Regions from separate parts of the Nostoc sp. ChiSLP03a genome, predicted to be linked through region 2. Evidence: predicted binding sites of a transcription regulator. Region 2 holds the regulator's gene; the other holds the start of a gene.
The links. The regulator NtcA, encoded in region 2, controls nitrogen genes in cyanobacteria. The targets are predictions, from matches to a motif close to TNTGTANNNNNNNNTACANA.

Region 1: RMY32_RS18530 (DUF2605 domain-containing protein) is a predicted target of NtcA. The motif match lies at 2,332-2,351, and genes of this name have one in related genera.

Annotation. Positions count from the first base shown of each region.
Region 1 covers NZ_JAVRBQ020000110.1:3,623-10,460, forward strand. Annotated here, with positions in the region: gene RMY32_RS18510 (chlorophyll a/b binding light-harvesting protein) at 1-270, shown strand, start outside; gene RMY32_RS18515 (hypothetical protein) at 500-775, shown strand; gene RMY32_RS18520 (hypothetical protein) at 822-1,067, shown strand; gene RMY32_RS18525 (DUF2973 domain-containing protein) at 1,281-1,610, opposite strand; gene RMY32_RS18530 (DUF2605 domain-containing protein) at 1,917-2,234, opposite strand; gene RMY32_RS18535 (hypothetical protein) at 2,452-2,592, shown strand; gene thrS (threonine--tRNA ligase) at 2,857-4,692, shown strand; gene RMY32_RS18545 (hypothetical protein) at 4,881-5,036, shown strand; gene RMY32_RS18550 (hypothetical protein) at 5,439-5,891, shown strand; gene RMY32_RS18555 (hypothetical protein) at 6,138-6,302, opposite strand.
Region 2 covers NZ_JAVRBQ020000140.1:43,449-50,286, forward strand. Annotated here, with positions in the region: gene hisB (imidazoleglycerol-phosphate dehydratase HisB) at 55-696, opposite strand; gene fabI (enoyl-ACP reductase FabI) at 792-1,568, opposite strand; gene ntcA (global nitrogen regulator NtcA) at 1,947-2,618, shown strand; gene RMY32_RS23040 (DUF3084 domain-containing protein) at 2,787-4,277, shown strand; gene RMY32_RS23045 (resolvase) at 4,401-4,853, shown strand; gene RMY32_RS23050 (DUF3146 family protein) at 4,913-5,176, opposite strand; gene RMY32_RS23055 (heavy-metal-associated domain-containing protein) at 6,078-6,278, shown strand.

The DNA of each region.
Region 1 (6,838 bases), on a different contig from region 2:
GGTTTATTAGCCACAGGCAGTTTGATTATCATCCTGACAATTGGTTTTTCGCTTTATGGCACTACTAGCTACGAAAAACAGCAAGAAATCTATTCACGATCGGTTTCGGTTGCAACAGTTGCCAAAGTGCCACAGAGCATCAATACTGTCGCCGAATGGAGTCAATTTACCGAGGGCTTTTTGATTGGTGGAATTGGTGGAGCAATCTTCGCTTATCTGCTATTAACTAGTATTGCTTTATTCGGTGCGATCGCAATCAACTCGATTTAATCATCTAGTGATTTAGTACTCATCATGTAAAGACGTAGCATTCTACGTCTTTACAATAAATTAGAGCAAGACTTAAATTGCTCACACTCGCCTCACTTCTTTTAATTTATGTCTACCTACTGACTCAGTTAATTTAGTTTCACTCAACACTAGCTAAATAATATTTCATGCCTGCGGTTAAAAGCAGTTGACTGCGGGCACTTTTTTCTCATCTTTAGGAGGATGACTTATGCTGGCTACAATTTTTTGCGCTTCATTTGCTTGGGCCACTTTGATTTTCTTTATTTTGAGTATCTGCTTTACCTTAAAACAAGGGATAAATCATTTAAAAAAGCTACATCAAATTCCTTGTCATGCTTGTGAATATTTCACTAACGATTATCGCCTTAAGTGTACTGTACATCCAACTAAAGCTTGTTCTGAGGAAGCGTTCGGCTGTCTTGACTTTGAACCTCAAACTTCTTTTTGTAATGCTTGTCAAAAGGGTCGGCAAAAGCTTTATTAAAATTTTCTAATTAGATAATTTCTAATCCGTAATACTCTAAATACTTATGAACAGAGAATCTGATTTGCTATCGGAACTATGCGATTTTTTATATCCTCGTAGTCCATATTATGGGCAATTTAAACCAGAGTATCTAGTATTTAACGCTAATCTTCAAGATTTTTCTCAACGGGTAAACTACATTTGCAGCCTCCAAACTAGTGGTAAACTTTCACCACAAGAGGCTTACAAACAAATTCACATCCTCTGGAGACAGTTGAAAAGTGCTAAAAAAGAATTGGAAATTCGCTAGCTAAATAGAATGAAAATTGTATCCGCCTGCGATCGCAGTCCTTGCAAGATGAGTAGAGTTGTCCACCAATTGAGTATTTTTAACAAAATACAAAAAAGTTACATTGACTGGATTAATATGGAAATAAATTTTTCCTAAAAAAAATTAAGGATGTAAAAACAACAACCATTTACACCCAAATTGCTAACAGACGCGATTAATCGCGTCTCTACGTTATGCTTCTTCGGAATTATCTCTTTTATGTCCTGGGGATGCTTCGTAAAGTGCATCAAGATGTTGGCGCGCATCTTCAACGTTAATCGAACGCATTACCAAAAGTGGCTCTTTAATTAAGTTTCCAGCGCTATCTAATAACTCTGGATGGGGTACAAACTGTTTTTTTGATGAATAATAACCTGAGTTACGTTGGTTATTCATTGGCGAGGAATTCGTTGGGTAAGTTCGCTCCCGATCAAAACTGAACATAATCAGGTTACGAATTAAGTTGCCAACAGCTATAAATGCAAGGATTGTAAAAGCAAGAATGTAAAGCAGATGTAACATTGGATTTTCCTCCAGAACAGCAATTTTTAAAACTTTATTTTGTAACGCTTTGTTTCGCCGATACTGTACTCACAGCTAAGACGATTATTCTACGCACTTTTCAGGCGCTTACATTTATATGGAGCTATTTGTCAACCGTTATTCCACTTACGGTAGCATAGGATACATTGTTTTGCTAATCCAGGGAATGTTAAGAAATTGTTAAGAATTTTCTACTATCTTTTTAACGACTGATTTACCATCTTGCGTAGACGCTTCCTTGGTAATTTAAAAGACATCGCTAAGTTGTCTGCCGAAATTTAGCGCTTAGACTTCACGTCCTTGACGAAAGCGCATTGCGACATTCCAGCATTCTGTTACTAATTCATGCCAAGGCATTAACGTTGCCATATCAATTCCGACTTGTTTATCAGTTGCATTAAATAGCATCTTCGCCGTATTTAGTTCATCCTGGGCTTGCTTAACCCGTAAGAGCAAGTCAGATTGCTCTTGGTGACTCATAAATGAGAGTTCCTCAGTTTCGAGTAAATGGCGCGATCGCGTAAACCAATGCCGAAAATCTTCCAGCAGCGGATCTAAAACCGTTTTCAACAACTCAGTCCCTGGTAAATTTGAGTCTGACATAAATAAGAGGAATATTTCAAACTTGCTTACTAATATTAACGTTATTTACGTTTCTTAATACTTTTTAGGTTTCTCTCATAATTTTTTGATGTAAAATTTTGTAACAAATGGCACAAAATTTATTATATAGTCTTGATATCTGGTTTGTACAGTGCCTTTGGACAGGCATCTATAGGCATATATGACAGCGAGTTGTAATTCATAAGATAATTTAGCGATGTCTACGACGGGCTACGCCTACGCAGGCAATCCTGAATTTGAAACTCAGGTAACAAATCAAAAATTTATCTTTATTTTTGAATTGAACAAGAATTTAGGACTCAGAATCAAACCGCTACGCAAAGTCATTAGTCATTAGTTCAAGAGAAAGCACGCCTACTCTTTAACATAGTTTGAATTGCTTCGATGAAAGAAAACCTTTTTCTGCCCACCGTCAAAGCAAGTTTGCGGTGAGCTTTGTTGAATTGCTCATGGCATTGCATAAGGATGGTGTATGCACCAATGACAAATGACAAATGACAAATGACAAATGACTACTTAACCAAAGTCGTTATAGTTGAATAAGCCTACAGATTCAGATAAATCACCTTTTGTAATCACCTCGCCAACGGTTCAGCAGCCAATGTCGCCAAATTCATCAAATCAGTCACAACAGTCAGAACAAGTTGAAAAAATCTATTTACCGCGTACCAGCGAATCGGAGAACTTAAAAAAGATTCGCCACACTGCTTCCCATGTTATGGCAATGGCGGTACAAAAGCTGTTTCCCAAGGCGCAAGTTACAATCGGCCCTTGGATAGAAAACGGTTTTTACTATGACTTCGACAGTCCAGAACCATTTAGCGAAAACGATCTCAAAGCCATCAAGAAAGAGATGGCGAAGATTATCAATCGCAAATTGCCAGTAATTCGAGAAGAAGTCAGCCGTGAAGAAGCCGAACGCCGGATTCAAGGAATTAATGAACCCTACAAGCTAGAAATCCTGGGAGATATTAAAGAGGAACCAATCACAATTTACCATCTGGGGAATGAATGGTGGGATTTGTGTGCGGGGCCTCATCTGGAAAATACCAGTGAATTAAACCCGAAAGCAGTTGAACTAGAAAGCGTTGCTGGTGCTTATTGGCGTGGGGATGAAACTAAAGCCCAATTACAACGCATCTACGCCACCGCTTGGGAAAGTCCAGAACAACTCGCTGAATATAAGCAACGTAAAGAAGAAGCGCTACGGCGAGATCACCGGAAACTGGGTAAGGAACTGGGATTATTTGTATTCTCTGATTTAGTGGGGCCGGGTTTACCTTTATGGACACCCAAAGGCACTCTGTTACGGAGTACTTTAGAAGATTTCCTCAAGCAAGAACAGGTAAAACGGGGTTATTTATCTGTAGTAACGCCTCATATTGCCAGAGTAGATTTATTTAAAACCTCTGGACATTGGCAGAAATATAAAGAAGATATGTTCCCCTTAATGGCAGACGATCGAGAAGCTGCTGCACAGGAACAAGGCTTTGTCATGAAGCCGATGAACTGCCCCTTCCATATCCAAATATATAAGAGTGAGTTACGCTCTTATCGGGAACTACCGATGCGCTTGGCGGAATTTGGCACTGTTTACCGCTACGAACAATCAGGCGAATTGGGCGGTTTAACACGGGTGCGCGGTTTTACTGTAGATGATTCTCACCTGTTCGTTACCCCAGAACAACTCGATAGTGAATTCCTCAGTGTGGTGGATTTGATTTTGTCGGTGTTCAATAAGCTGCAATTGAAGAACTTTAAAGCTAGACTGAGTTTCCGCGATCCTGCTAGTGATAAGTACATCGGTTCAGATGAAGTTTGGGACAAAGCCGAAGGTGCAATTCGCCGTGCAGTTGAAACCTTGGGGATGGAACACTTTGAAGGTATTGGCGAAGCAGCTTTTTATGGGCCTAAACTCGACTTTATCTTTAGTGATGCCCTAGAACGGGAGTGGCAATTAGGAACTGTACAGGTAGATTACAATTTGCCAGAACGCTTTGATTTGGAGTACGTCGCCGAAGATGGTGTTCGCAAACGTCCAGTAATGATTCACCGTGCGCCTTTTGGTTCGCTGGAACGGCTAATTGGGATCTTAATTGAAGAATATGCGGGTGATTTTCCTTTGTGGTTAGCGCCAGTGCAAGCTAGATTACTGCCAGTGGGTGATACACAATTAGACTTTGCGAAAGATGTGGTGGCGAAGATGCGTGCATTAGGCATCCGTGCAGAAGTTGATACCAGTGGCGATCGCTTGGGTAAACAAATTCGCAATGCAGAGAAAGAAAAAATACCTGTGATGGCTGTGGTGGGAGCTAAGGAAGTGGAAACTAATACCTTGAGCATCCGTACCCGCGCCTCTGGAGAATTGGGAGTTATCCCTGTCGATGAGGTGGTAGATAAAATGAAAGATGCGATCGCTAAGTTCGAGAATTTCTAAAATATAACCAAAGACGCACACTAATTATAATTGGTGTGCGTTTTGTCTATTAGATTCAAATCATTGGTTAGGTGGTAAGTATCTAGGCATAAATAAATTTAAAGTTTGTAGTAAGGAATTTAGTCCCGATCGTTCTGGCTCTGAGCGATAAATTGCTCGCTACAAACTAGGAGTTTATTTTATATTTAATGATGTCTACCTACTTAGGTTTTGGCAAAGGTGCGATCGCGTTCTACTTGCAGGCTGAAACCCTAATTTTACGTAAGTTCGATGAACCTCTCCCCAACCCCTCTCCGCCTCGGAGAGGGGCAGAAATCTTTTTAGTTGACAACCGAAAAAATTAGGGTTTCAAAGCCTATCTCCCTGTGGGGGAGAGGAATGGAAGTGGGGTTTTTAGAGCCGTCGAACTCACGTTAATTTTGCAGTAATCTGTAAACTTTCTGCATAAATTGATTTAAACCTACTGATAATACTAATCAGGTGAATTCAGGAGTTTTGAATACTCATTAACAAAGTTCAAAAGGTGGATTCATCCAGTTCAAAAATTCATTTTAAATTTAACTTTTAACTAGATTTTGCAGGTCAGAAAGTATCACAGACAACAAAACTTTTCTCGATTGCCGCACTTAAGAAAACTTTTCGAGTTATTCAATACTGTTAGGATTAATTTAAAGACTTGTGGAATCTGCTCTTCCTAAACAGACTGGACTTGCATAAATTACTGTCAACAATTTTTGACTCACATCATGAACCGCTTTACCTCTATTTTGCTTGCCGGCTTGATAGCATCTGCTTCGGCTTTGGCTATTTCTCCAAAAGCTGATGCTAATACACCAGCGTATGATGTTGCTCAGTTAGATAGCTACAGCTATCAACGTAACGATGATGGTAACTACGAACTTCATAGTCGTCACCATAGAAATGATGACTATGACCGCGAGAACGACCTTCGCAACATTCGTGATAATTACCGTCGCTATGAGCGCAATAATAATCGTCGCTATGAACGCGATAATTACCGTCGTTATGAGCGCAATAATAATCGTCGCTATGACCGCGAAAATCATCGCCGCCATGAGCGCGAAAATAACCGCCGTTATGAGCGCGAAAATAACCGCCGTTATGAGCGCGATAATGACCTTCGCAACATTGATAATAACCGTCGCTATGAGCGCGATCGCGGCTGGGGTCGTTATTAATCCTTTTGCCTATTTATTAAGCTTAGTTCCAAGCGAATTGAGCATTGATTCTACTTGGCGGTAGGACAAAGACAATCTATGTTTTCACTCATTGCAATATCTGACTTTTCACTCTTATCTAGAAAACCTCGCTTCCATTCCCTAGTAAGAAAGCTTGCTCAGGATTTAAGTTTAGCGTTAGCTTTTCTATATGACGTGACAGGTCAGATTTTTTTAAACTAATCACTGCTGGCGCGTTCGATTCACCTAAACTGCTGAAACTGCTGATGTTCTCTGGAATTGGGAATGCAGAACATCTGCGATCGCTAGACATTCTTGTAGTCTGGCGTAGATGCAGAGCGGCTTGTGGTCAGACATCGCTCTGCCTAAATTTATCTGTTTTACAGCAGTTTTGATGTATTTGAACCACATCTGTCGTCAAGGCACAGCATTGCTGATATGTGTCAACTTCAGCTGGAAATAGCTTATCTGCTAGCTTACATCCCCGCCCTAAAATAAATTTTCCGGCTTTTAGCTTAACTCTACTGAAGTCGACTGGAGATTTTTGGCGATATTTAGTCATCTTCAGATGACTTGAGCTATGAGGCGGGAATTGAAATTCCCGACGGACAAGCGGTTTAGCGTTAAGTTGACACTAGCAATGCTGTGCCATTACCACAGATGTGGTTCAAATACATCAAAACTGCTGTAAATTAAGAATTTACCCTCAACCTAGACTCATTAATAAAGTTCAAATACTCATTAATGCACCTAAAATACTTATTAATGGAGTTCAAATACTCTTTAATGGAGCTAAAATACTCATTAATGGAGTTCAAACGCTCATTAATGCACCTAAAATACTCATTAATGGAGTCCAAAGGCTCATTAATGGAGCTAAAATACTCATTAATGGAGTTCAAAGGCTCATTAATGGAGCTAAAATACTCATTAATGCACCTAAAATA
Region 2 (6,838 bases):
GTTGTCTCTTGTCCATGCCCCATGCCCAATCCCCAATGCCCAATTTGACTTTTTTCATAGAACTCCCTTAGAACTGGGAATTAAGCCAGCACGTCGCGGGTCAATTTCTACCGCCAGCCGTGTTGCTCTTGCAAAAGCTTTAAATGTCGCTTCAATGATGTGATGGGAATTAATGCCATCCAATTGTCGAATGTGCAGTGTCATTTGACTATGGTTCACCAGTGCCACAAAAAATTCTCGCACCAGTTGGGTGTCATAGGTTCCTACCCGTTGAGTTGGAATTTGCAAGCCATAGCTGAGGTGAGGCCGTCCAGAAAAATCTAGCGCTACCTGAACTAAGGCTTCATCCAGCGGTGCAAGAAAATTACCAAAGCGGACAATACCCTTTCTGTCGCCTAATGCTTGGTTAAAAGCTTGCCCTAAAGTAATGCCTACATCTTCGTTAGTATGATGATCGTCAATTTCCCAGTCTCCCTTGGCTTGAACATCTATATCAATCAGCCCATGGGAGGCAATTTGATGCAACATGTGATCCAAAAACGGAATACCTGTTGCTGCTGTACAAGTTCCTCTACCATCCAGGTTGATGGTGACTTGCACATTAGTTTCACCAGTGGTGCGATGAACAGTGGCAATGCGAGGGGTTTGGGTTGAGCGATCGTAGTTTGAATTAACTTGGCGATTGGTTGTTTGCATGGGGAGTGAAAAGAGTTAAAAGTTAGGAGTTATGAGTTATGAGTTAAAAATTTATAACTCTTAACTCCTCACTCCTAACTCCTAACTTTATCGTGTCACATTCCCATAATTTCATATCCTGCATCTACATAGAGAATTTGTCCGGTAATGCCGCTGGACAAATCACTACACAAGAAAGCCGCAGCGTTGCCCACTTCTAGCTGAGTTACAGTGCGTCGTAGGGGAGCTACTTCTTCTACATGATGAATCATATCCAAAATCCCACCCACTGCTGAAGATGCCAAAGTACGGATGGGGCCTGCGGAGATGGCATTCACACGAATATTTTGCGGCCCTAGTTCAGCAGCTAGGTAACGCACACTCATTTCTAAACCCGCCTTGGCAATTCCCATAACGTTGTAGTTGGGGATTGCCCTAACACCACCTAAATATGTCAGGGTGACGATGCTACCTCCCTCTGTCATCAAAGGTTTGGCTGCACCACTTAACTGCACCAATGAGTAGGTACTAATTTCTAAGGCGGTGTTGAAGCCAGAACGAGAGGTTTGGCTAAAATCTCCACTTAAATCGTCTTTGCTGGCAAAGGCCAGACAATGGATGAGGATATCTAGCTTTCCCCACTGTTCGCCAATTGTCTCAAAAGTAGATTTAATTTGGTCTTCATCTTGGACATTACAGGGAAGAAATAGGCTGGGGTTAAGAGGCTCTACCAATTCCGCGACTTTTTTCTCCATCTTGCCGCGTTCATCCGGTAGGTAGGTAATACCCAGGTTTGCTCCGGCTTTGTGCAGCTGTTGGGCTATTCCCCAGGCGATCGAGCGGTTATTGGCAATACCTGTAACAAGGGCATTTTTTCCAGTCAGATTTAGCATAGAAATTGTTAATGCGATCGATCATTAGGAGCATACTAGAATCTGAGGCTAATTTATCTTTGTTTTATACAGGATTTGCAAAAATGAATATTGGTAAGAGTGTTTGCTGTGATAAAAATCTTGATTTTTTATAAAGATATTCTCAAGATATCTTTATTTGTTCTTCAAAAAACCTTTTAAATACAGTTATTGGAACTACTTATCAACAATTAGTAGCTGAAAGGATCAACAATTATGTATCATTATAAACAAAGAGTTATGAAGAGATTAGTTGGAGTATAGGAAAGTACAGAAAGGTTGACGGTGCTTTATTCATTTTTCGGGTGTATTCTTAGGTAATCAGTTTTTGTTTTTCCGGCATTGGGTAGGGGAAGGGAGATGATCGTGACACAAGATAAAGCCCTAGCAAATGTTTTTCGTCAGATGGCGACCGGGGCGTTTCCGCCAGTTGTGGAAACGTTTGAACGCAATAAAACGATCTTTTTTCCTGGCGATCCTGCCGAACGAGTTTATTTTCTTTTGAAAGGTGCTGTTAAACTTTCCAGGGTGTACGAGGCAGGAGAGGAAATAACGGTAGCGTTGCTGCGGGAAAATAGTGTTTTTGGTGTATTGTCATTGCTGACAGGAAATAAATCGGATCGGTTTTACCATGCGGTTGCATTTACTCCTGTAGAATTACTGTCGGCACCAATTGAACAGGTAGAGGTAGCACTCAAGGAAAATCCAGAATTATCAATGTTAATGCTGCGAGGTCTGTCTTCGCGCATTTTACAGACAGAGATGATGATTGAAACTCTTGCTCACCGAGATATGGGTTCTAGATTGGTGAGTTTTTTGTTAATTCTTTGTCGGGATTTTGGCGTTCCTTGTGCAGATGGGATCACAATTGATCTGAAGTTATCTCATCAAGCGATCGCAGAGGCAATTGGTTCAACTCGTGTTACCGTTACTAGGCTCCTGGGAGATTTGCGTGAGAAAAAAATGATTTCTATCCACAAAAAGAAGATTACTGTGCATAAACCTGTTACCTTAAGTAGGCAGTTCACATAAAAACAATTGGAGAAAGGGGAATCGGTGCGTGTTCTATTTTGAAAAATGACACTAATAGCTAGAGGTAAATCAAAAATTGAATAATTTCAGCTATTGCCAATTCCCACTTCTTTCCAGACAATGCTTAAAAGTAGTAGGCTGTATCTGGAAGGATTTCGGTAGCTAAAGATGACCACCGGATACATCCTCATCGCAGCAATTTTGATTCTGGGAGGCGTAATTGCCACCGTGGGCGATCGCATCGGCACACGAGTTGGCAAAGCCCGCCTCTCACTTTTTAAGCTTCGTCCGAAAAACACCGCCGTACTAGTAACAATTTTTACTGGTGGTCTGATTTCAGCATCAACTCTAGGGATTTTATTCGCTGCTGACGAAGGTTTGCGAAAAGGAGTCTTTGAGTTAGAAGATATTCAAACAGACCTTAGACAGAAGCGGGAACAGCTAAAAACCGCAGAAACGCAGAAAAGTCAGGTAGAGGGTGAGCTAAACCAAGCAAGAATTGCCCAAGCAAAAGCACAACAAGACTTGCAGGCAATTAATCAATCCTTGCAGGCGGCAAACGCCAAACAGAGGGAAACGCAAGCCCAGCTGAACCGCACCATTAATCAACAAGCCCAAACCCAAACTCAACTCCAACGCACTCAAGGTCAGTTAGGACAAGTTGTAACTCAATACCAAAAAGCTATAGCTGAGTTGCAAAGCGTTTCCAATCAGAGAAAGGAACTACAGGCGGCAGTTGAACTATTGAAGACAGAACGTCAAAGACTGTATGCAGAAGCGAAAAAAGCCATTGACGAAGCCAAAACAGCAATCGAAAAACGCGATCGCGAACTTGCTAACCGTCAAGAAGCCATAGAAGCACGCGATCAAAAAATTGGCCAACTGGATCAACTGATTCAAAAGCGTAACGTAGAAGTTGCAGCACGAGAGCAAGTGATTGCCAAACGGGAATCGCGCCTCAAAGAATTGGAAACACAACAGGAAGAACTAGAACAGGAAGTTGCCAGACTGGAAAAATATTATCAGTCCTACCGCGACCTGCGTTTGGGTAAGCTGGCCTTAGTTCGCGGTCAAGTTCTGTCCGCTGCTGTAATTCGTGTTACTCAACCTGCCGCTGCTCGTCAGGCAGTAGTACAACTTTTACAAGAAGCCAATCGCAACGCCAACCTCGAATTAAGCGAGCCTGGTACAAATTCGGCAAATTTAGAGCTGTTGCGCGTGACCCAGGATCGGGTCGATCAATTAAGCAAGCAGATTGCCGATGGTAAAGAATACGTCGTGCGAATTTTCTCTGCTGGTAATTACGTCAGGGGAGAAAAGCAGATAGAATTTTTCGCGGATACAGCCCAGAATCAACTGGTTTTTTCGGGAGGTGCGGTGCTAGCCACGACTACTGCTGATTCCCAAACCATGACATCTTATCAGTTACAGCAGCGGCTAGAAATACTGATTTCTGCTTCCCAATTTCGTGCCCGTAATGCCGGAATTGTCGAAAATGTGCAAGTAGAGGGAACTTTTCTGCGCTTTGTCAGCCAATTAAGACAGTATAATCAACTTTTGGAGATCAAAGCGATCGCAGCAGAGGATACTTATACAGCCGGGCCATTGAGAGTAAAATTGGTAGCAATAGTTAACGGAAAAATTATTTTTAGTACTTAAAAAATTATTTGCACACTGTTATTAGTAAGATTTAAACATATTGAACAGCAGTCAAAATAATTGCTATAGCTGCATTTTTTATTTAGCAGATACTATGCGAACATTTTTAATTTTTAATTAATTATGAATTTCCGTGAATTTTCACCAACGCAACCAGTCATCTTGGGGTTCGATCCAGGTCGAGATAAGTGTGGTTTAGGGGTGATGGGACTGGATCGGCAACTGTATTATCATCAAGTTGTGTTAGCAAAAGAGGCGATCGCTAGCATTGAGACACTGCGCCAAAGGTTTCCGATCTCTTTGATGGTCATGGGCGACCAAACTACAGCCAAACAGTGGAGACAGAGATTATATCAAGAATTGACAGAACCGTTGAGTATTATTTTAGTGGATGAGCGCTACACAACCTTAGAAGCACGCGATCGCTATTGGCAAATGTTCCCGCCCAAAGGGCTAATCAAGCTATTGCCACAGGGTCTACGACAGCCTCCAAGACCCATAGATGACATTGTTGCCATCCTCTTAATCGAAAGATACTTAAATCGCCTCACTGAATCAGCAACCAGCCAATTTTAGATTTTTTCTTCAATCCAAAATCTAAAATCCAAAATCCAAAATTGAATAACTCCTAAGTTTTAAAGTTCCGCCCGAATCGTAAAAGCATAGTCTCCTCCAGGCTCTAGCTGGTAATCTTGTTGCTCTAAGAATCGACCTAGAGGTTCTTTGATTAAGGCGCGACCTTGGGAAGGCTTGACGGCAAGTTCTCCCCGACGAAAATGCCACTGGAAATGCCACTCAAACTCACCCGCACTCACTTCACCCTCAAGGAAGCCGTGTTGCCAGGATTGGCGGGTAATTCTGACATGGGCAATGGTTTCTGGCAGACGTTTTGCACTCACAATGCTTTATGTCAAGTGTGGAATAGCAGCCGATGATGTAGGCTACTTATTTTATTTACCAAACATATCTCAATTAGACAAACTGACAAAGTGGGTATTTGTAGTTAACTAGGTTGTGTTTATGAGTAAGATGACTTCAGCATCCTGGAGTTGCGCTACCGATAGCGTAAGCAAACTAGGCGTAGCCTCTCCTAGAGAAGCGTTAGCGAGTTTTACTTCGAGGGTCATAGTTCGTCATAGATATTGGAAAATAAATCAAACGAGAAATGCTAATTTTTTCGTTGCTTCTAGCGATCGCATTTCAACTACTGGCACATTTGAGTAATCGTTTCCATTTGCAATGTGAAGCAGTTTCTACTGTCAATACCTAAATTAGCAGCGTCCAATACTCATACCATAATTGCGTTACTGAAGGTCTTTGTTGCAAAATCCACAGTATATCTATGCCGCAAGATAGCTGTTTTTTGGGTTTATATGTACGTTAAAAATGAGGCAAAAGTATCTTAAGTATACAATCAATTAAAAACTACAGATAAAAAATTTTCGTGATTTACGCATAGACACTTGTACAATTGGGCAGCGCTGCAAAAGCAACTATGTCGAACACCAACTTTTAGAAAACCAGGAGGAACTTCTTATGGAGTCTTCAGAATAAATAAAAAAAGCGGCTTTTTATAAGTTAGCAGTACTAAGTGTATTTTCATAAATTACTTTATCGACTTTGGCATTTTATTTTGTTTTACTGCTTAAGCAATTTGTCAATAATGATTTAGGTATAACTATTATTTATTACTATTTCTGTCATGCCCAATTCCCTAACTCTAGTAAGATGTCCGCTCAGTCTTAAAATTGATATTATATTGATTAAATGTAAATTTCAGTTGGCGTAATGAGGTACATAATGGCAATTCAATTGAAAGTTCCGGATATTAAAGGTGAAGAATGCGCCAAGAAAATAACTAAATCTATTCTGACTATGGAATCTGATGCCAAAGTAGACGTGAACGTAGACACTAAAACTGTAACTGTAGATACTGAGGCTTCTGAAGAGTCAATTAAACAGATGGTTCAAGCTGCTGGTTTTACTATAGAAGGCTATTAATTAAATTTCTAAATTTCTTAATAAATTTAGATGAAGTAATTAGCCAGCACAATAGTGTAATGATATTTACGTCCGTGTAAACGGGCGTAAATATTACCAAATTACTCTAATCGAACGCAGATATTGTTTCTTTAATAGCAGGGCAAACTGAGTTAAATATTAACAAGCTTGAATAAAAGTGAAATTCAATCAGACTGCAATCAAAGACGACTTTAAAAAAATTAACTTTTAACTTTATTTTAATAACTATTAAAATTCTTGTAGTAGTCAAAATTTTTCACCCTAAATCCTTCTCCCATGCTTGGGAAAAAGACTTTGAAATTGGCTCACTTTTTCCTAATTTTGGGAAAAAGGATTGAGGGATATAGCAAGATTGCGTAGGGTGGGTGAATTTTGAATTTGAAGGTATATTCTTATGTAGAAGTTAAGGCAATCGACGATTGTCATCAAATAATCTGATATTTTCACGCCTAATATAAAGAAGAATTATATTCATTTATCGCCCTCAAGTCTAAGTACTAGGGAGGATTTATGATGAATAACTAACTGATAAATAATTG